2 regions of the Nocardiopsis sp. TRM 82005 genome follow, and region 2 is predicted to be linked to the other one. Evidence: riboswitches for the same ligand, from Rfam matches in the RefSeq annotation. Region 2 holds a riboswitch; the other holds the start of a gene.
What was found. Region 2 has a riboswitch for S-adenosylmethionine ahead of thrC (threonine synthase). Riboswitches for the same ligand answer to the same signal wherever they lie in the genome.
Positions count from the first base shown of each region.

Region 1: it holds a riboswitch for S-adenosylmethionine, as region 2 does, so the genes downstream of both, AC0T5L_RS12925 (aminotransferase class V-fold PLP-dependent enzyme) here and thrC (threonine synthase) in region 2, are expected to answer to the same signal.

Region 1 is NZ_JBWDTQ010000016.1:73,958-84,854, reverse strand. Features, by position in the region: gene AC0T5L_RS12940 (primosomal protein N') at 1-743, shown strand, start outside; gene AC0T5L_RS12935 (DinB family protein) at 826-1,365, opposite strand; gene AC0T5L_RS12930 (SAM-dependent methyltransferase) at 1,356-2,066, opposite strand; gene AC0T5L_RS12925 (aminotransferase class V-fold PLP-dependent enzyme) at 2,421-3,776, opposite strand; SAM riboswitch class IV at 3,836-3,950, opposite strand; gene AC0T5L_RS12920 (DUF3870 domain-containing protein) at 4,163-4,549, shown strand; gene AC0T5L_RS12915 (CaiB/BaiF CoA transferase family protein) at 4,558-5,832, shown strand; gene AC0T5L_RS12910 (acyl-CoA dehydrogenase family protein) at 5,945-7,135, shown strand; gene AC0T5L_RS12905 (nitroreductase/quinone reductase family protein) at 7,246-7,713, shown strand; gene AC0T5L_RS12900 (RelA/SpoT family protein) at 7,811-9,985, opposite strand; gene AC0T5L_RS12895 (adenine phosphoribosyltransferase) at 10,576-10,897, opposite strand, start outside.
Region 2 is NZ_JBWDTQ010000005.1:90,035-100,931, reverse strand. Features, by position in the region: gene AC0T5L_RS02935 (S8 family serine peptidase) at 1-225, shown strand, start outside; gene AC0T5L_RS02930 (GrpB family protein) at 484-1,077, shown strand; gene AC0T5L_RS02925 (alpha,alpha-trehalose-phosphate synthase (UDP-forming)) at 1,157-2,593, opposite strand; SAM riboswitch class I at 2,880-3,021, shown strand; gene thrC (threonine synthase) at 3,035-4,294, shown strand; gene AC0T5L_RS02915 (ubiquitin-like small modifier protein 1) at 4,491-4,769, shown strand; gene AC0T5L_RS02910 (PadR family transcriptional regulator) at 4,958-5,545, shown strand; gene AC0T5L_RS02905 (ATP-binding cassette domain-containing protein) at 5,701-6,672, shown strand; gene AC0T5L_RS02900 (ABC transporter permease) at 6,708-7,487, shown strand; gene groL (chaperonin GroEL) at 7,840-9,471, shown strand; partial or broken gene AC0T5L_RS02890 (ABC transporter ATP-binding protein) at 9,642-10,897, opposite strand, start outside.

The DNA.
Region 1 (10,897 bases), on a different contig from region 2:
GCTGGTGCGGCCGGGTGGCCGGCCAGTGGGCGTGCCAGGAGTGCGGTGTCACCCGCATGCGCGCCGTGGTGGTGGGCGCCCGGCGCACCGCCGAGGAGCTGGGCCGGGCCTTTCCCTCGCTGACCGTGCGCACCTCGGGCCGCGAGGAGGTCCTGTCGCGGGTGGCGGACTCGCCGTCGCTGGTGGTGGCGACCCCGGGCGCCGAACCGGTGGCGGAGAACGGGTACGCGGCGGCGGTGCTGCTGGACGGCTGGGCTCTGCTGAACCGGATGGACCTGCGCGCCTCGGAGGAGGCGTTGCGGCGCTGGTTGAACGCCGCGGCGCTGGTGCGGCCGGGCGGCGCGGTGGTGGTGTCGGCCGAGGTCTCGCTACCGGTGGTGCAGTCGTTCGTGCGCTGGGACCCTGCTGGCTTCGCCGAGCGCGAGTTGGCCGAACGCCGTGAGCTGGGCTTTCCCCCGGCGGTGTCGATGGCCTCGGTCACCGGCGGCCAGGAGCACGTGCGTGAGCTGCTCGACCAGATCGAGCTGCCCGAGGCGGCCGAGCTGTTGGGACCGGTACCGGTGGGGTCGGACCGCGCGGTCGGCCCGGACGGCACCGACCAGACGGAGCGCGCGCTGCTGCGGGTGCCCCGCGCCGGGGTGGGCGCGCTGACCCGGTCGCTGAAGGTGGCGGCCTCGGCGCGCAGCGCGCGCCGGGACGAGCACCTGGCGCAGGTGAGGGTGGACCCGCTGCACGTGGTCTAGTGCGTCGGCCGCAAGCGTTGTCGGCCTCCGCCAGGAGTCCCCCGCGCGGGGGCCGGGTCCGCCCCTCCGTGGTGAAAACGAATCAGCGGTCGTATCCCGCGCGGTACAGGTCGCGCAGAACCGCCACCTCGGCGCTGTGATGGATGATCTCCCGGTTGAGGTGGAGCACCAGCGCGACCATCGGCAGGTCCGCCCACTGGGGTGACTCGGCGTCGCCCACGGGCGCGGCCAGGCCGTCATCGTCCATCGCCTGGATGTGCCCGGACCAGGTCTCGTAGGCGTAGCGCAGCCGCTGCTTGGCGTCGGTGGCGGTCGAAGGCCAGTCGATGCCCCTACTCGTGGCGGTGCGGTCGCCGAAGTGCCAGTTGATACGGGTCTCCAGCACTTCCACGACGATGTGCCCGAGCCGCCAGGCGATGGTGGTCACCGGCGGCGGATCCGGTTCGGGAAGGGCCAGGTCGGGCTGGTGCCGCCCGCCCCGCACCTCGCGGACGGTCCAGGCACCGGGTACCGGCTCCCAGAGGAACTCCTCGTCGGTGAGCCCCTCCAGCCTGGGCCACAGGGAGTACTCCCAGTAGAACTGGAGTTGGGCCAGCACCTCGCCGGTCCAGTTCACCGCCATCGGCGTGTTCCCCTCCCCCGCTCGGATGACCTGCGGCCGAGTCCTGCCAGGGTTCCGGTTCCCTGACCGGACACGTCCTCGTCCGGGTAGGGCCACCATTCTATATCGGCGGCCCCCGGCTCAACCGGCAGGAACGGTGAGAAAGCACTCTCGACCACCGCCCGCGGCGCCGGGGAGGCGAGTGCGAGGTAGCCACCACCGCGCATGAGGGTGTGCAGGTCCTCGATCCCGGCGGGCGGGCCGTCCGCGGGGAAGGGACGTGTCATCAGAACGGCGACGGGCTCGTCGAAGTCGACGAGCCCGGAGGTGCTGAGGCGGCGCAGGAGCGCGTCGGAGCCGGAACCGTCACCGGAGAGCACCGTGGTGCCCGCGCCGGAGAGCATGCCCGCCGTGCCGTGCGGGGCGACGTGGACCACCGAGGCGTCGGGGGCGGCGGCATGGACGCGCTCAGCGGTGCCGGGAACGGGACAGCCCCAGTCGACGAACTGTCGCACGCCCGCGTCGGCGCACAGGTAGGCGATCACCCGCCCCAGGAAGGCCTGGTGCAGGCGGGTGTGCACGGTGCGCTGGGTCTCGGGTGGCTCGCACTCCCGTGGACCGAGACTGACCACGCGTGAGCGCTGGCCGGGGACCGGCACGGGTTCGCGTCCGCGGAACGCGGCCGTGAGCGGGCCTGTCTTGGGTCCTCGGACGTTGGTCACGATCACGTTCCCCCAGCCGGTTCGCTCGCGGGAGGCAGGACGCGCCGCGGGGTGGGCCGGTCGGGCCCGGGTAGCGTCGCGCCATGCCGTCAGGGCCCGATGGTACCGCCTGGGAAAGTGATCCTCAGCACATGGGTGAGTGGTATGTGCCCCATTTCGCCCTTTGTGGACCCTTGCGACACAATCGAGCAGGCAACGTCCGCGTTCCCTTCCGCCGAGCGCGCAGAACATTCGGTGCCCCGAGCTCGAAGGGGCGGGCGGGGCCGGCGTCCCGTCGCCAGGGGCACCCAAGGGACCCACCCCGCCGCAGGGGGCCCGGCGGGGTGGGTCCCTCCCCCCGGTCGTAACAGCTTGTCAGAGCACTCGCTCGGGGTCCGGCACCGGGGCCAGGCGACCGTCGCAGTCGGCGTACTCCCAGCGCGGCCCGTGTGCGACCAGGTCGGCGATCGCGCCGACGAGCCGGTCCACGTGCTCCCAGGTGGTGCCCACGCCCAGGCTCGCCCGAACCGCCTGTGTGTGGCCCTCGGGCAGCAGGTGGCGGGTGAGCGGATGAGCGCAGAACAACCCGTCGCGCACCCCGATCCCGTACTCGGCGGACAGGGCGGCGGCCAGCAGATCCGCGGGCAGGCCGTCCACGGTGAACGACACGATGCCCACCCGGGGGTGCTCGCCGCCCCACAAGGTCAGCTCGGTGAAGCCGTCGACCTCGGCCAGCCCCGCGCGCAACCGCTCCAGCAGCGCCGACTCGCGGATGTGCAGCAGTTCCTGCGTGACTGGGGTGAAGGTGTCGCAGACGGCGGCCAGCGCCACGGCGCCCAGCACGTTGGGGCTGCCCGCCTCGTGCCTGGCGGGCAGGTCGTTCCACACCACCTCGTGTTCGGTGACCGACTGGGTGGCACCACCGCCGGAGAGGTAGGGCACGGCCTCGCGCAGCCAGTCAGCGCGTCCGGCCAGTACACCGGAACCGAAGGGGGCGTAGAGCTTGTGGGCGGACAGGGCGACGTAGTCGGCACCTGTCTCCTCCAGGCTGAAGGACAGGTGGGGCACGTACTGGGCGGCGTCCACGACCACGCGGGCGCCCTCGGCGTGCGCGGCCTCCACCAGCTCCTCCACCGGCCAGATCTCGCCGGTGACGTTGGAGGCGGCGGTCACGCACAGCAGCCGGGGCCCCTCGGGGGCCCCGCGCAGTGCGGCGCGGGCGGCCTCCACCGCGCCGCCGGGGGTGGCGGGCAGGGGCAGGCGCACCACACGTCCGGCTGGGGAGGCGGAGTGCTCCCAGGGCAGCAGGCTGGCGTGGTGCTCGGACTCGAAGACCACGACCGTGCAGCCCTCGGGCACCGAGCGGGCCAGCAGGTTGAGGGCGTCGGTGGTACCGCGCACGAACACCACGGCGTCCGCGGGCTGGGAGCGTGTCCCCAGGAAGCGGGCCACGCTGCGCCGGGCCCGCTCGTAGGCGTCGGTACTGACCTGGGAGTGGTGGCCCGCGCCGCGGTGCACGCTGGCGTAGTAGGGCAGCGCCTCGGACAGGGCCTCGGCCACCGGGGTCAGGCAGGGTGCACTGGCCGCGTAGTCGAAATTGGCGTACTCGACACGCTCGCCGGTGACCAGGGGGACGCCCTCCTCGGAGGCGACGATCGTGCACCGGTCGGTGTCGGACGAACGCACCGAACGGGCGGAACGGGCAGTGTGGATGGAGCTGACAGTGGTCATGGGACACCTCGCCTGCGGGTCGTGGGACCCGCGGGGTGCCGTAACGGCGACGCCTCCGGGGTCCGCGCTTGTCCGACACGGTCGTGTCGGGACCTGGTCCTCACCCGGGGCACCCCACCGCGGAAGGAGGGTTGCCGGCCAGCAAGCCGGGGCTTGACGCTGGCACTCGTGACCTGCGAGGCAGGTTAACACAGCCGCCCCGCGAAGAACAGCGCACGTCCCGTGCGGCCCGAACCACCGCCCCGCTTGACAGCCGCGAACGCGGTGGGGACATACTTGTCCCTGCCTGCCCTCACGCCGCGGGTGTCCGGTTCCCCCCGGCCGCCCTCCAGGCGCGAGACTCCAGAGCGTCGGAGTTTTCGCGTGCCCGCGAGCGAGAGGTGTGTATGTCGTACGGCGACGAACGTATCCAGCAGGTCTTCCGCAATCCCAGGGTCGTCCTGGTCTCCGGCTACGCCCGCCTTCCCGACACGGTGGCGAGCCATTCCCAGTACCAGCGCCTCGGCGTCGTCCTCGCCGTGGACACCGCGGACGGCCGCATCGTCGCCGCGGACACCACCCTGCTCACCGACCTGGCCAAGGACTTCTTCCGCGCCCTGGTCGAGGGCTCGTCGGTGACAGAGGACATCGCCGAACTCGTGCAGCGGGTACAAACTCGGTACGCGGGCCAGTCCGGTGCCGCGCTGACCACCGCCCTGCGCCGGTGCCTGGAGACCTACGGCCAACTGCGGGAGGGCGACCAGCTCCCCGGCGGCCCCGACGGCAAGGAGTGAGCAGTTCCGTGACCGACACACGTTCTGAGCCTGAGTCCGGCTCCACCGCACCGCTACCGCTGGCGGGGGTGCGCGTCACCGATCTGTCCCGGGTACTGGCGGGCCCGTACGCCACCATGCTGCTCGCGGACATGGGCGCCGAGGTGGTCAAGGTGGAACAGCCCGGGCGCGGTGACGACACCCGCTCCTGGGGGCCGCCATGGGCCGGGGCCACGGCGGCCCCGGACAGCGGGCACAGTCCCGGTGAGGCGGCCTACTTCCTGTCGGTGAACCGCAACAAGCGCAGCATGGCCGTGGACCTGAAGGACCCCGAGGGCCTGGCCGCCGTACAGGAGCTGTGCGCGGCCTCCGACGTGGTGATCCAGAACTTCCGGCCGGGGGTGATCGACCGGCTCGGGCTCGGCTACGAGGCGGTCAGCGCCCGCAACCCGGCCGTCGTGTACTGCTCGGTGAGCGGGTTCGGGCCCGAGCACGAGCCGAGCACACGCCCCGGCTTCGACATCGTGGTGCAGGCCGAGAGCGGCCTGATGGCCACCACCGGTCCGGCCGAGGGGCCGGCGAGCAAGGTGGGCGTGGCCCTGACCGACGTGCTCACGGGGCTGAACGCGGCCGTGGGCGTCCTCGGCGCGCTCATGCGGGCCCGCGTGACCGGCAGGGGCGAGAACATCAGCGTGTCGCTGATCAACTCCACCCTGTCCGGTCTGGTCAACCTCACCCAGCAGGCGCTGGTGACGGGGACCGAACCCGCCCGGGTCGGCAACGCGCACACCACGATCGTGCCCTACCAGACCTTCCCCGCCGCGGACGCGGAGATCGTCGTCGCCGCCGGGAACGACGCCCTGTACCAGCGGCTGTGCGCGGCCCTGGGCCGCCCCGACCTGGGCGGGGATCCCCGGTACGCCACCAATCCGGGGCGGGTGGCGCACCGTGGTGAGCTGGTCGCGGAGCTGTCGGCGACCCTGCGCACCCAGCCCGCCGACCACTGGATGGCGGTGCTGGTGGAGGCCGGGGTCCCGGTGGGGCGGGTCCGCGGGGTACTGGACGCCCTGCGCACCGCCGACGCCAGCGGCGACGACGTCCTGCGCACCGTGGAGCACCCCACCGCCGGGCTGCTCGAACAGGTCCGCGCGGGGTTTCGGCTGGAGGACACCCCGCCGCCGCTCACCGCACCGCCGCTGCTGGGCCAGCACTCCCGGCAGATCCTCGCCGAGTTGGGCGTGGACGAGTCGAGCGTGGACGAGATGGTCAAGCGCGGCGCCGTTCAGCAGTCCGATCCCGCCTGATCCGCGACCGTCCGCACGACCGCGCGTCCGAGAACCCGGATCCGCTTCCCAGTCCGGCCGCATGAGCCGACCGCATCACGAAGGGAACACCCACAAGAAAGGTAAGGACACCATGACCGATTCCCGTAAGCCCGCCGCCCCGGACCCGAGCGACTTCATGTCCGTGGACGCCGAGCTGTCCGACACCGAACGCGACGTCCGCGACGCCGTGCGCGGCTTCGCGGCCCGCGAGCTGCTGCCGAACGTGGCCGACTGGTTCGACGCGGGCACCCTGCCCGATCCGCGCGGGCTGGCCAAGGCCTTCGGCGACCTAGGGGTGCTGGGTATGCACCTGGAGGGGTACGGCTGCGGCGGCTCCAGCGCGGTCGCCTACGGCCTGGCCTGCCGCGAGCTGGAGGCGGTCGACTCGGGCCTGCGCAGCTTCGTGTCGGTACAGGGTTCGCTGGCGATGGCCGCCATCCACAAGTACGGCTCCGAGGAACAGAAGAACGAGTGGCTGCCGAGGATGGCCGCCGGTGAGGCGATCGGCTGCTTCGGCCTGACCGAGCCCGACTCCGGCTCCGACCCCGGTTCCATGCGCACCCGCGCCCGCAAGGACGGGTCGGACTGGGTGCTCAACGGCACCAAGATGTGGATCACCAACGGCTCGGTGGCCGACGTCGCGGTGGTGTGGGCCGGCACCGACGAGGGGGTACGCGGATTCGTGGTGCCCGCTGGCACCCCCGGGTTCTCGGCCAACGTCATCCACAGGAAGCTGTCGCTGCGCGCGTCCATCACCTCCGAGCTCGTGCTGGAGGACGTGCGGCTGCCCGCCGACGCGCTGCTGCCCCTGTCCCGAGGTCTGGGCTCTCCACTGTCGTGTCTGAACGAGGCCCGCTACGGCATCGTGTGGGGCGCGGCCGGTGCCGCCCGCGCCTGCTATGAGGCGGCGCTGGAGTACGCGCTGAGCCGCGAGCAGTTCGGTCGGCCCATCGCCGGGTTCCAGCTCACCCAGCGCAAGCTCGCCGACATGGTGGTGGACGTCAACCACGCCAACATGACGGCGCTGCGGATCGGTCGGCTGAAGGACGGGGGCGACTGCCACCACAACCATGTGAGCTTCGGCAAGTTCTCGTGTGTGGCCGCCGCCCAGAGGGTGGCCGGCGCCGCACGCTCGGTGCACGGCGCCAACGGCATCACACTGGAGTACCCGGTGATGCGGCACATGGTGAACCTGGAGACGGTCGCCACGTACGAGGGCACCGAGGAGATCCACGCGCTCAGCATCGGCCAGTCGGTGACGGGGATCCCCGCGTTCCGCTAGGCCCGGTGCGAAAGGCCGGGGGGCGGAGGCGGGCGCGTTTCCACTCCCCGGTGTCATCGGCCGCGCGCAACCACCAGAATGGGGAGCATCCGAGCGAGGGAGTTGCCGAGATGGGGAACGAGCCGACGAAGCGGTTCGAGATGACGCGGCTACGGCGGACGGCCAACGCCTGCGTCAGCGGCTTCGTCAAGTACGGGGTGTGCCTGCCCGAGTTGCACCTGCTCACCACACGTGGGCGCAAGACGGGCTTCCTGCGCACCATCCCGCTCAGTGTGCTGGACAGCGACCGCGGCCGGTTCCTGGTCGCCCCCTACGGGGAGGTCGACTGGGTCCGCAACCTGCGCAAGGACGGCTTCGCGACGCTGCGCCAGGGAGGCTGGATCGAATTGGTCAGCGTGCGCGAACTGGACGCCGAGGAAGCCGCCCCGTTGCTGAGGGAGTATCTGAACCACCCACGGGCCGCCATGGTGGGGCTGTACTTCGAGACGCCGCCGGACGCCCCGGACGAGGCGTTCGCCGCCGAGGCCGACCGCCACCCGGTCTTCGAGATCGTGCGTTCGACCACGGTCCGTATCTGACCGGAGGGTCCGCGAGGACCCCGGGCGCCCTGGGTGCCCGGGGTCCTCGCCCGTCCGGGCCCTCGGGCCGCCCCGCGAGCAGGAGTCGTGGCCGCCCTCAGTTGCGTACGCGGTAGACGTCGTAGACGCCGTCCACGCTCCGCACCGCGCGCAGCACGCTGCCCAGGTGGGCGGGATCGGCCATCTCGAAGGTGAAGCGGCTCTGCGCCACCCGGTCGCGGCTGGTCTGGACGGTCGCGGACAGGATGTTGACGTGCTGGTCCGACAGCACCCGGGTGATGTCGGACAGCAGCCGGGACCGGTCCAGGGCCTCCACGTGCAGCGCTACCAGGAACATGGAGTCCTCAGTGGGCGACCAGTCCACCTTCACCATGCGTTCGGTGTCCAGGGTCGCGGTGTTCACGCAGTCCTTGCGGTGCACCGACACTCCGTTGCCCCGTGTCACGAAGCCGACGATCTCGTCCCCCGGCACGGGCGTACAACACTTGGACAGGCGCGCCCACACGTCGGCGTCGCCCTCCACGACCACGCCCGGGTTTCCGGACTGCTGCTGGCGGATCGCCGCCTTGGTCGGCAGGGACGACTCGGCGATGTCCTCGGTGCGGCTCTCCAGCCCGCCCATCGAGTCGACGAGCTTGCCCACCACGTGCTGCGCGCTGACCTGGCGCTCGCCCACGGCCGCGTACAGCGAGTCCACGTCCGGATAGCGCAGGTCGCGGGCCAGGGCGATGATCGTCTCGCCGCTGAACAGGCGCTTGACCGGCAGCTCCTGCTTGCGCATGACCTTGGCGATCTCGTCCTTGCCCTGGTCTATGGCGGCCTCGCGGCGCTCCTTGGTGAACCAGTGGCGGATCTTGTTGCGGGCACGTGCGCTCTTGACGAAGTTCAGCCAGTCCCGGCTGGGCCCGGCGTCGGGTGTCTTGGAGGTGAGGACCTCCACCGTCTCGCCGTTGTGCAGCTCGTTCTCCAGCGGCACCAGCCGACCGTTGATACGGGCGCCCACGGTGCGGTGACCGACCTCGGTGTGCACCGCGTACGCGAAGTCGACGGCGGTGGAGCCCTGCGGCAGGGAGATGACGTCGCCGCCCGGGGTGAAGACGAACACCTCCTGCACCGACAGGTCGAAGCGCAGCGACTCCAGGAACTCGCCGGGGTCCTTGGTCTCCTGCTGCCAGTCGATGAGCTGGCGCAGCCATTGCATGTCGGAGCTGCCCTTGGGCTTCTCGCCCCCGCTACCGCGGTCCTCCTTGTACTTCCAGTGCGCGGCGATGCCGTACTCGGCGCGCCGGTGCATCGCCCGGGTGCGGATCTGTAGCTCGACCGGGTTGCCGGAGGGCCCTATGACCGTCGTGTGCAGCGACTGGTACATGTTGAACTTGGGCATCGCGATGTAGTCCTTGAACCGCCCCGGCACCGGGTTCCATCGCGCGTGGATGGTCCCCAGGGCCGCGTAGCAGTCGCGGACGCTGTCCACCAGTACCCGTACGGCGATGAGGTCGTAGATCTCGTCGAAGCCGCAGTTGCGGGCGATCATCTTCTGGTAGATCGAGTAGTAGTGCTTGGGGCGCCCGCGCACGGTGGCCTTGAGCTTGGACTCGCGCAGATCCGCCGAGACCGCCTCGATGACCTCCTGGAGGTAGACGTCGCGGCGCGGAGCGCGCTCCGACACCAGGCGGGCGATCTCGTCGAAGCGCTTGGGGTAGAGGGTGGCGAACGCCAGGTCCTCCAGCTCCCACTTGATGGTGTTCATGCCCAGCCGGTGGGCGAGCGGGGCGAAGATCTCGAGGGTTTCGCGGGCCTTCTTCTCTCGTTTGGCCTTGGAGGGGAGATAGCGCAGGGTGCGCATGTTGTGCAGGCGGTCGCACAGCTTGATGACCAGCACCCGGATGTCGCGCGCCATGGCCACGACCATCTTGCGGACCGTCTCGGCCTGGGTGGCCTCGCCGTACTTGACCTTGTCGAGCTTGGTGACGCCGTCGACCAGCTCGGTGATCTCGTCGCCGAAGTCGGCGCGCAGCTCCGCCAGGGAGTAATCGGTGTCCTCGACCGTGTCGTGCAGCAGGGCGGCGGCCAGGGTGGCCTCCTGCATGCCCAGCTCGGCGAGGATCGTGGCGACCGCGAGCGGGTGGGTGATGTAGGGGTCGCCGCTCTTGCGCTTCTGGTCACGGTGGTGGTGGGCGGCGACCTCGTAGGCGCGCTCGATCAGCCGCACGTCCACCTTCGGATGGGTGGCACGCACTGTCTTGATCAGTGGTTCGAGCACCGGGTTCATCGTTACTCCCCGCTGGGCGCCGAGTCGGGCGAGCCTTCTGCGTACTCGCACCGTGGAGGGCGTGGTGGAGGGGGACGGCTGCCGCGTGGCTCCCGCTCCAGAGACGTCGGAGGGCGCCGCTTCGTCCGCGGCGCCCTCCGGGCGGTCTCCCCGTGGTCTTGTGGTGGCGTCCGGCACACCGGTGCCGTCCGCTTGCCCTCCTGGCATGGTCGGCCTCGGCTCACCTGGGGCGTTCTGCCGCGTTTCGCTCGCCGCTACCGCCCCGGTCGAAACCACTTCGCTTGGCATGCCTACCTCCCGCGGGTCCGCCCGGGTCGCGCGGGCGCCATCGGCGCCGCCCGGCTCCACCGGTGCACGTGCGTGTCATCAGGGCCAGTCGTGACGTGACCGCCGCGGTACCTCTCCCACCAGTCTAGTGGGACCGTCCCCGCGGACACGGGAATGGTCCGAGCCTCCCGCTTCCGACACATTGCCGGGTGTGACACAGACCACCAGGGGCGACACCCCCGGTGATGGAGTACATCAACGATGACGAACCGTCGCGCATTCCCCCACGGGAAGGGCACCGGTCACGGCGCGGGTCGGCGGGGTCAGACCGAGAGGAGGGTGTGCAGCTCCACGTCGGGCATCTTCTCGCGCCCTCGGAGCGCGGAGAGCTCCATCAGCACGGAGAATCCCACGACCGTACCACCCGCCTTGCCGACCAGGTCCACCGCGGCTTTGCCGGTGCCGCCGGTGGCGAGGACGTCGTCAACGATCAGCACACGGCTGCCCGGGGTGACGGCGTCGGCGTGAATCTCGACGGTCGCGGTGCCGTACTCCAGATCATAGGCCTGGTCGATGGTCTTCGCGGGCAGTTTCCCGGCTTTGCGCGCGGGAACGAAGCCGGATCCCAGTGCCATGGCGACCGGG
Region 2 (10,897 bases):
GGGGCCGTGCCGATGTGGGCGTGGTTCGCCGCCGTCGGCGCCGTTCTGATCCTGGGCATCCTCCTGGTGGTCATGTGGGTGCGCCGCTCCACATCCGACCCCTACGGCGTGGAGGCCGAGCGCCGGGAGTCGGACGAGGAGATCGCCGCCGAGCGCGCCGCCGAGGCTCCGCCCGCCAACCGCCGGAAGAAGGGCGGGCGCCGCCGCAGAGTACGCGGCGGGTGAACCCGGCGGGTGAAGCCGGCCCCGCCCGGGCCGGGCCCGAGAGCACCGCCGCTTCGGGCACCCGAGCGAGCTGCCCGTCCTGGAGGGCTCCCCGGTCCTGGTGGCCTCGACCCCCGGCCGGCCCGTGACCGGACACGGTGCGTGGTCACCGCACGTCATGGGCGCCCGACGAACGGTGATGTTGCGAACGCACGTGCATATGTAAGGAACGGCGGACGGCCTTGACGCGGGCACACGAGGGAGGCAAGGCTTTGGAGAATGTCATCCCTCGAAGCGTCTTCCCTGCCCTCGCGAGGTGCGCCGCGGACCGGGGCCCCCGAGTTCCGCAACCTCATCGACGGACGCGTACACCTCTCCGAGTACGACGCCAAGTGGCCCTACCTCTTCGAGCGGGAGGCCGGGAAGGTCCGTGCCGCCCTCGGGGAGCGGGTCCTGCTCTTCGAGCACGTGGGCTCCACCTCGGTGCCCGGCCTCGTCGCCAAGCCCTGCGTCGACCTGCTGCTGGTGGTCGCGGACTCCTCGGACGAGCCCGCCTACCTGCCCGACCTCGAAGCCGCCGGGTACTCCCTGGCGCTCAGGGAGCCCGACTGGTACGAGCACCGGGTGTTCAAGGGCGCCGACGTCAACCTCAACCTGCACGTGTTCAGCGAGGGCTGCGAGGAGGCGGAGCGGATGTGCCGCTTCCGCGACCTCCTCGCCGCCGACGCTGACGCGCGCGAACGCTATACCGCGGTCAAACGGGAACTGGCCGAACGCACCTGGGACAGCATCCAGGACTACGCCGACGCCAAGTCCGGCATCGTGAAACAGCTCCTGGCCGAGGCGGACGGAGGGGGCACCACCACCGGTTGACCCACGCGGGGGCCGGTGCGCGTACCGTCCCCCGAGACAGGTGGGCGCCCCCCACCAGTGCGAGGACCCGGATCCGGGCTCAGCCCAGCGAGCGCAGCTGTTCCTGGAACCACCGCCGCGGTGGCAGCGCCACCGCGGCCTCCGCCAGGTGCCGCCTACGCACGCGCCGCTCCTCCTCCGGCATCGACAGCGCCTTGTGCAGCGCCTCCGCCGTCTCCACGGTGTCGTAGGGGTTGACCAGCAGCGCGTGCTCACCCAGCTCGTCCGCGGCACCCGCCTCACGCGAGAGCACCAGCACCGAGTCCCGCTCCGACAGGACCGGGCCCTCCTTGGCCACCAGGTTCATGCCGTCACGGATCGGGTTCACCAGCAGCACGTCGGCCATCTGGAACGTCGCCAGTGAACGCGGGTAGTCGTCGTTGACCTCCAGCACGAGCGGCGTCCACTCGGCGGTCGCGAACTCCGCGTTGATCTCCTTGGCGGTCCGCAGCACCGCGTCGGTGTACTCGCGGTACTCCGGCACGTCGCCCCGGCTCGGATAGGCGAACGCCAGGTGCGTCACCCGGCCCCGCCACTCCGGATGGGTGGTCAGCAGCTCCCGGTACGCCTCCAGGCCGCGCACGATGTTCTTGGACAGCTCCGTGCGGTCCACCCGCACGATGAGCCTGGTGTCGCCGACGACCTCCTTCAGGGTGCTTCGGCGCGCCGCCACGGCCGGGTCGGAGGCGCTCTCGCGCAGCCCCTCCCCGTCCGCGCCCAGGGCGTGCACGCCCACCTCGACCACCCGGCCGCCGTACTCCACGGTGCGGCGCTGGAAGTCCACGTCCGCGCGCAGGAGCTCCGCGCAGCAGCGCAGGAACGCCTCCGCCCACCGCGGGCTGAGGAAGCCCAGCCGGTCCGCGCCGAGCATGCCCTCCAACAGGTCGCGTGAGACCTGCTCGGGCAGCATCCGGAAGTACTCCGGGGGCGCCCACGGGGTGTGCGAGAAGTGCGCGATCCGCAGGTCGGGGCGGCGGGCGCGCAGGATGCGCGGCACCAGCGCCAGGTGGTAGTCCTGCACGGCCACGCGGGCGCCGTCGGCGGCACCGGCCACCAGTGCCTCGGCGAACGCGTTGTTGTAGGCGGTGTAGTCCTCCCACAGCCGCCGAAAGTGCGAGCCGAAGGACGGCTTGTTGGGGATGTCGTACAGCATGTGCTGCACGAACCACAGGGTCGAGTTGGCCACCCCGGTGTAGGCGCCCTCGAAGGTCTGCCGCGGCATGTCCAACATGTGGACCCGCATGCCGTCCAGGTCGTGGGAGCGGTCCAGTCGCGCCTCCGGTGCCTCCGCCGCGGCCCGCCGGTCGGCGTCCGACAACGCGGCGCACACCCAGATGCTGTCGATCTCGGTGGCCACCGACATCATCCCCGACACCAGTCCGCCTCCGCCGCGCCGGTGCTCCAGTGAGCCGTCGTCGGCGATCGAGAAGGACACGGGCCCCCTGTTGGAGGCGATGAGGATCTGTGCCTTGTCCACGTGGTCGTCCTCTCGAATGATGCGACTGGAGCCGGGCGGATCGCGCGCCAACGCGAGGGCGCACCCTATGTCTCGCCTGCCGACGACCGCCCCAAACCCGTTCCAGGCCAACGGGGGCGCACGTCACAAGCGCGAAACACCGCACGTGCGATCGGGGCGCCCTGACCGGTGCCGTCTCACCATGTGAGCCCGTTCGTGTTACGCGGATCACGAGGCATGGAAAACCGGCTGACGAGTCCGTTACAGTGACGGTGCGGATCACACGGGACCCGCCAAAACTTCATATTGCTCATCCAGAGGGGTGGAGGGACCGGCCCTGCGAAGCCCCGGCAACCATCCCAGCACGCGATGCTCGCGAACCCGCGAGGCGGCTGGGGCAGGTGCCAACTCCGGCCTGGGAACAAGGTGTTCGCCAGGGAAGATGAGGGGAGACGCCTCGCTATGGCGATTGCCGCCACCGAATCCACCGCCGTCCGCGCCTTCGGCCCCGGTACCGCGCTCTCCTGTCGAGAGTGCGGCGAGCGCTACGAGCTCACCCCCCGGTTCGCGTGCGAGTTCTGCTTCGGCCCCCTGGAGATCGCCTACGACTTCGGGGACGTGACCCGCGCCGACATCGAGAGCGGCCCCAACAGCATCTGGCGCTACCGCTCCCTGCTGCCCGTCCCGGCCGACGTCGCGGAGCTGCCCAACATGGCCCCCGGCCTGACCCCGCTGGTGCGGGCGGACCGCCTCGCCGCCGAACTGGGCCTCGACTCCCTCCACATCAAGGACGACTCCGGCAACCCCACGCACTCCTTCAAGGACCGCGTGGTCGCCATCGCCGTCGAGGCCGCGCGCACCTTCGGGTTCACCACCCTGTCCTGCTCCTCCACCGGCAACCTGGCCGGTGCGGTCGGCGCCGCCGCCGCGCGCGCCGGGTTCGAGTCCTGCGTGTTCATCCCCGCCGGGCTGGAGGAGGCCAAGGTGGTCATGGCCGCCGTCTACGGCGGCAAGGTCGTGGCCATCGACGGCAACTACGACGACGTCAACCGCTTCTGCTCCGAGCTCATCGGCGACTCGATCGGTGAGGACTGGGGCTTCGTCAACGTGAACCTGCGCCCCTACTACGGCGAGGGCTCCAAGACGCTGGCCTACGAGATCGCCGAGCAGCTCGGCTGGCGCCTGCCCGAGCAGATCGTCATCCCGATCGCGTCCGGCTCCCAGCTCACCAAGATCGACAAGGGCTTCAAGGAGCTCATCAAGCTCGGCCTGGTGGAGGACCGCCCCTACCGGATCTTCGGTGCCCAGGCCACGGGCTGCTCCCCGGTCGCACAGGCCTGGGACAAGGGCATCGACGTCATCCAGCCGGTCAAGCCCGACACCATCGCCAAGTCGCTGGCCATCGGCAACCCGGCCGACGGGCCGTACGTGCTGGACATCGCCCAGCGCACGGGCGGTTCGGTGGAGCACGTGGACGACGCCGAGATCGTCGACTCCATCAAGCTCCTCGCCCGCACCGAGGGCATCTTCGCCGAGACCGCGGGCGGCGTCACCACCGGTGTCCTGCGCAAGCTGGTCCGCGAGGGCAGGCTCGACCCCAAGGCCGAGACCGTCGTGCTCAACACCGGCGACGGGCTCAAGACCCTGAACGCCGTCGACGCCGGTGTGACCGCCACGATCAAGCCGTCCCTGAGCGCCTTCACCGACGCAGGCCTCGCCTAGGGCGTGTCCCCTCCGGGGCTCCGCAGTATCTCTTCGGGGCTCCGCTTCGCTTCACCCCGTGTCCGGGCGCCCGAAAGGCGGGAACCTTCGGATCCTCCGGTGTGACGGCTCGTTCCTCGCAGCCACACCTACGAATCCTCCAGAACCCCGCCGGCACCCGAACAGCCCACCGTCTACCACCAGAAGGAAGTCCGCCATGAGCGCCAGCGTCCGCGTGCCCACCATCCTGCGCACCTACACCGACGACGCCGCCGAGGTGACCGCCAAGGGCGGCACCCTCGCCGAGGTCCTCGACGACCTCGAGGCCAACCACCCCGGCATCCAGGCACGCATCCTCGACGACAACGGCAAGGTGCGCCGCTTCGTCAACGTCTACGTCGGCGACGAGGACGTGCGCTTCGACAAGGGCTTGCAGACCGAGGTCGCCGACGGCGCCCAGGTCTCCATCATCCCTGCGGTCGCCGGGGGCTGCTGACCCCGCCGACGGGCCTCGGGCGGGGACGGCTCCGGCCCCCGGAGGGGGCGCCGGGGGCCGCCCCCGCCCGTGAGCGCGGCGAGAGCCGCGCCGGGGGCGCCCGCGCGGCAGGGCACGTGTCCGCCGAACACGCCCCAGGACACCGCTCCTCATAGGCTGGGGATATTTGCGGTCGAGCGAGGGTGGAGATGTCGGCGACGCGGCTGTTGGTGCTGGGTGCGGTGCGCATGCACGGGCAGGCCCATGGGTACCGGGTTGGGCGTGAACTCCTGTCGTGGGGGGCCGGGGAGTGGGCCAACGTCAAGTGGGGCTCCCTCTACCACGCGCTGCGCAAGCTCTCCCGGGAGGGCAAGCTGCGGGAGTTCGTCGCCGAGGGTGACGACGTGGTCGACCGCACCTCCTACGAGATCACCGAGGACGGTGTGGCCGAGATCCACCGCCTCCTGCGCCGAGGCCTGACACGCAGGGACGATCCGGCGATGCTGTTCGCCGCGATCATCCTGATGACCTCGTTGCCGCGCGCCGAGGTCGTCGACCTGCTGCGCCAGCGGCTGGAGCTGCTGGAGGAGGTCGGCGGCGAACTCGCCCTCCCCGAGGAATGGGGCGAGCCCGAGCACGTGCGGGAGCTGTTCGGCCTGTGGAGGGGAACGGTCGGGGCCGACGTCCAGTGGACGCGTGAGCTCATCGTCTCCCTGAGAGCCGGGAAGTACACCATGGCCGACGAGAGCCCCGACGCCTTCGGCCTGCCGCCCCGCCCCGGAGCCGCCGCCGGCTGAGGGCCGACGGAACCGTCCGGGCCCGCTGGGCGCGGCGGGTGCGGCGGGTGCGGTCCGGGCGGTGGTACGAGCTCTTATTCAAATTTGAATAACCGGTTTCCGTCGTGCATACTCGCATACGCAGGGTGACCAATTTTGGACAGGGAGAGGGCTGGATGATCCACACGCGTGGACTGACTCGGAACTTCCGGGTCGGCAAAGAGGTCGTCGAGGCCGTCCGCGGCGTTGACATCGACATCGCCGAGGGCGAGCTCGTCGCCCTGCTCGGGCCCAACGGTGCGGGGAAGACCACCACGCTGCGCATGCTCACGACGCTGCTGGAGCCCACCTCGGGCACGGCCGTGGTCGCCGGGCACGACGTCCGGTCCGAGCCCGCGAAGGTGCGCCGGGGGATCGGATTCGTCGGTCAGGGACACGGTGCCGGGGACGACCAGCGGGCAGGGGAGGAGCTGTACACGCAGGGACTGCTGTACGGACTCGACCGGCGTACCGCGCGCCGCCGCTCGGCCGAGCTGATCGACCTGCTGGAGTTGGGCGCCGCCGCGGGGCGCGAGGTCACCAAGCTCTCCGGCGGCCAGCGCCGACGGCTCGACATCGCGATGGGGCTCATCCACGAACCCGGGCTCCTGTTCCTGGACGAGCCCTCCACCGGGCTCGACCCGCACAGTCGCGCCAACCTGTGGGAGCACATCACCGGTCTGCGCGAGCGGCTCGGGACCACGGTCGTGCTCACCACCCACTACCTGGACGAGGCCGACGACATGGCCGAGCGGGTCGTGGTCATCGACCACGGCGGGGTCATCGCCGACGGCACCGCCAGCGAACTCAAGGGCAGGGTCTCCGGGGACCTGGTCACCTTCACCGTGCCGGACGAGGAGCACGCGCGTACCGGTGCCGGGATCGCCGGGCGGATGTCGTCCGCCGGGGACGCGGAGGTCGTCACGGAGACGGGGCGCGACCCCGAGGTACGCCTGCGCGTGGAGCGCGGCGACGCGGTGCTGCCCGAGTTGTTGCGCGAGCTGGACGCGTCCGGGGTCCCCCTGCTCACGGTCCGGGTGCAGCGGCCCACCCTGGACGACGTGTTCCTGACCCTGACCGGCCGCAGCCTGCGGGAGGAGAAGGCGTGAGCGTGCGCGAGAGGACAGAGGAGGCGGAAGGGTCCGTGGAGGGGGAGGGCCGGGCCGGACGGGGGTCGGGCCCGCTGCGCGACACCGCGACCGTCTTCGCCCGACAGATGCGTCCGCTCCTGCACCGGCCGCTGATGCTGTGCTTCGGGATGCTGCAGCCGGTGCTGTACCTGGTGCTGTTCGCGCCCCTGCTGACGGGGCTGACCGGCGCCGAGGGAGAGAATCCGTGGCAGTGGTTCGTCCCCGGCCTACTGGTCATGCTGGCCCTGTTCACGGCCGGGTTCTCCGGTTTCGGACTGCTGCCGGAGATGGCCTCCGGAGCGCACGAGCGACTGCTGGCCACCCCGGTGAGCCGGGTGTCGCTGCTGCTCGGCCGTGTGCTGCGGGACGTGGCGACCCTGCTGGCGCAGATGGTGCTCATCATCGTGCTCGTGGTCCCGTTCGGGCTCCGCGTCTCCGTGGCGGGCGCGGTCGTGGGGCTGCTTCTGCTCGCGGTCCTGGGGGCCGGCCTGGCCACGCTGTCGTACCTGACGGCCATGGCGGTCAAACACGCGCACGTGTTCGCGCCGGTGCTGCAAACGGTGATCATGCCGCTGATGCTGCTGTCCGGCGTGCTGCTGCCGATGGAGCTGGCGCCGTCGTGGCTGTACGCGCTCTCGCGTGCCAACCCGGTGGCGTACGTGGTGGACGCCGAACGGGCGCTGTTCGCCGGTGACTGGGGCGCGTCGGTCGGGATCGGCTGGGGCGTGGCGGTCGTGCTGGCCGCCGCGGCGCTGGCGGTGGGCTCGCGGGCGATGCGCCGTCTCAGCTCCTGACTCGGCGGGGCGCGGCGCGGCGCGGACCGCCGTCGGGAGCCCGGCGGTCCCGCGCCGGATCCTTCACGGAGCTGTCCGCTGAGCGCGGAAAACCTGCGTTCTATGTGGTGTCATCGCAGGTAAGTACTGGGTTGTGGCCGAGAGAAATCGTGACCACATCGTTTGCACTCTCAGTGGGCGAGTGCTAAAACTGGTTCTGGTTAGCACTCGCCTTCACTGAGTGCTAATCGGAGCGAGGCTGCGAGACCGCGGTACCCGTCAGCAGGGTTGTCGGGAGTTCCACGGTCGTCCGTCGCGGGCGCATGCCTCGTCCCATCGCGTATCAGCCCGGTTACGGGAGGACAAGAACTCAATGGCATCCAAACTGATCGCGTTCGACGAGGAGGCCCGTCGCGGCCTTGAGCGCGGCATGAACCAGCTCGCCGACGCCGTCAAGGTCACGCTCGGCCCCAAGGGCCGCAACGTCGTTCTGGAGAAGAAGTGGGGCGCCCCCACCATCACCAACGACGGTGTCTCCATCGCCAAGGAGATCGAGCTCGAGGACCCCTGGGAGAAGATCGGGGCCGAGCTGGTCAAGGAGGTCGCCAAGAAGACCGACGACGTCGCGGGTGACGGCACCACCACCGCCACCGTGCTCGCCCAGGCGCTCGTCCGCGAGGGTCTGCGCAACGTCGCCGCCGGGGCCAACCCGGTCGGTCTCAAGCGCGGCATCGAGACCGCCGTGGCTCGCATCAACGAGGAGCTCGGCAACATCTCCCAGGACATCGAGACGAAGGAGCAGATCGCCTCCACCGCCTCGATCTCCGCCGGCGACGCCCAGATCGGCGAGACCATCGCCGAGGCCATGGACAAGGTCGGCAAGGAAGGCGTCATCACCGTCGAGGAGGGCCAGACCTTCGGGCTGGAGCTCGAGCTCGCCGAGGGTATGCGCTTCGACAAGGGCTACATCTCGCCCTACTTCGCCACCGACCTCGAGCGCATGGAGACGGTCCTCGAGGACCCCTACATCCTCATCGTCAACTCCAAGATCTCGAACAACAACGAGTTCCTGCCGGTCGTCGAGAAGGTCCTCCAGGCCGGCCGTCCGCTGATGGTCATCGCCGAGGACCTGGAGGGCGGCGCCCTCCAGACGCTGGTCGTCAACAAGATCCGCGGCACCTTCAAGTCCGTCGCCGTCAAGGCTCCGGGCTTCGGTGACCGCCGCAAGGCCCAGCTCGGCGACATCGCCGTGCTGACCGGCGGCCAGGTCATCACCGAGGAGGTCGGCCTCAAGCTGGAGAGCACCGAGCTGGACATGCTCGGCCGCGCCCGCAAGGTCGTCGTCACCAAGGACGAGACCACCATCGTGGACGGTTCCGGTGACGCCACCTCGATCGCCGGCCGCGTGAACGAGATCCGCAACGAGATCGAGCGCACCGACTCCGACTACGACCGCGAGAAGCTCCAGGAGCGCCTGGCGCGCCTGGCCGGCGGCGTGGCCGTCATCAAGGCCGGTGCCGCGACCGAGGTGGAGCTCAAGGAGCGCAAGCACCGCATCGAGGACGCCGTCCGCAACGCCAAGGCCGCGGTCGAGGAGGGCATCCTGCCCGGTGGCGGTGTCGCGCTGCTCCAGGCCAGTGTCCCGGCGTTCGAGAAGCTGGAGACGGAGGGCGACGAGGCCATCGGCGCCGACATCGTCCGTCGCGCCATCGCCGAGCCGCTCAAGCAGATCGCGGTCAACGCCGGCCTTGAGGGCGGCGTCGTGGCGGAGAGGGTCAAGAACCTGGAGCCCGGGTTCGGCCTGAACGCCGCCACCGGCGAGTACACCGACCTGTTCAAGGACGGCGTCATCGACCCGACCAAGGTCACCCGCTCCGCTCTGCAGAACGCGGCTTCCATCGCTGGTCTGTTCCTGACCACCGAGGCCGTCATCGCCGAGAAGCCGGAGAAGGCCGCCGCTCCCGCCGGCGACCCGACCGGTGGCATGGGCGGCATGGACTTCTAGCAGGTCCGTGCGGCCTCGGGCCCTCGGGCCCGCAGGTGTTCGAGGTCCGGATACGCGACCTCGCCCGCGACGACCGGGCGGCTCCTCGGAGCCGCCCGGTTCAGCTGTTTCCGGGCCCTGGCCAGTGGCCCGCCGGCCGTTCGCGGTGACGCGCCCGGCCCTCGCGCGTGTCAGTCCTGGCCGTGCCAGGCGCGCCACAGGCCGGCGTAGGAGCCTCCGTGGGCGAGCAGTGCGTCGTGGTCGCCCAGTTCGCTGATCCGGCCGTCCTCCACCACCGCGATCCGGTCCGCGTCGTGCGCGGTGTGCAGCCGGTGTGCGATGGCCACCACCGTGCGGCCCGACAGCACCCCGGCCAGGGATCGCTCCAGATGGCGGGCCGAGCGCGGGTCCATCAGGGAGGTGGCCTCGTCCAGGACCAGCACGTCGGGATCGGCCAGCACCACGCGGGCCAGGGCGAGCTGCTGTACGTGGGCCGGGTCCAGCGGGACGTTGCCCGATCCCACCCTGGTGTCCAGCCCGTCCGGCAGCGAACGCACCCAGACGTCCGCGTCCACCGCGGCCAGCGCCTCCCACAGGGGTTCCCGGCCCACTTCCCCCGCGTCCTCGGGCAGGTCCAGCGCCAGCGCCAGGTTCTCCGCGATCGTGCCATGGAACATGTGGCTCTCCTGGCTGAGCATGGCCGCCCGTCCGCGCCGTTCCCCCGGGGGACAGACCGGTCATGGACACCCCGCTGACACGGACGCCTCCCGACGTTGGCGGGTGCACGCCCGCTATCAGCTTGCCCAGGGTCGACTTGCCCGCGCCGCTCGGCCCCACCACGGCCAGGCGCTCCCCGGGCTCGAGCAGGAGGCCCACACCGTGCAGCACCTCCTCGTCGGTGTAGCCGAACCGCACGTCGTCCAGGCGGACCTCGCCTGACCTCCCGGAAGAGGGCGTGTCCGCCTCCGAGGGGTCCTCCCCGGCCAACTCCACGCCCAGCAGCCTGCGCATGCTGGTGAAGCCCATCATCAGGCTGTCCACCTGCTCCAGCAGCTGATCCACCGGCTCTCCCATCTGCCTGCTGAGGAAGACCGCCGTGGCGATCCCGCCCACGGTCAGGGAGCCGTTCGCGTGCAGAAGGCCCGCCGCCAGGCAGGTCAGGGCGACCGGGAACAGGTATCCGAACTCCAGCGGCGGGTACCAGAGGCACCGCAGCCACAGTGTGTACCTCTCCGCCAGGTAGGCACGGCTCACCCGTTGGTCGTTGAGCGCGATCCGTCGGCTCTGCCGTCCCAGCGCCTCGATCGTGTGCGCGCCCTCCACCGTGTCGGTCACGCTCTGCGTCAGCTCCGAGTAGGTGCCCAGCTCACGCACGTACCCGTCCGGCGCCCTCCTGGCGTACCAGCGCGTCGACACCCACAGCAGGAACACCGAGGGCACCCACGCC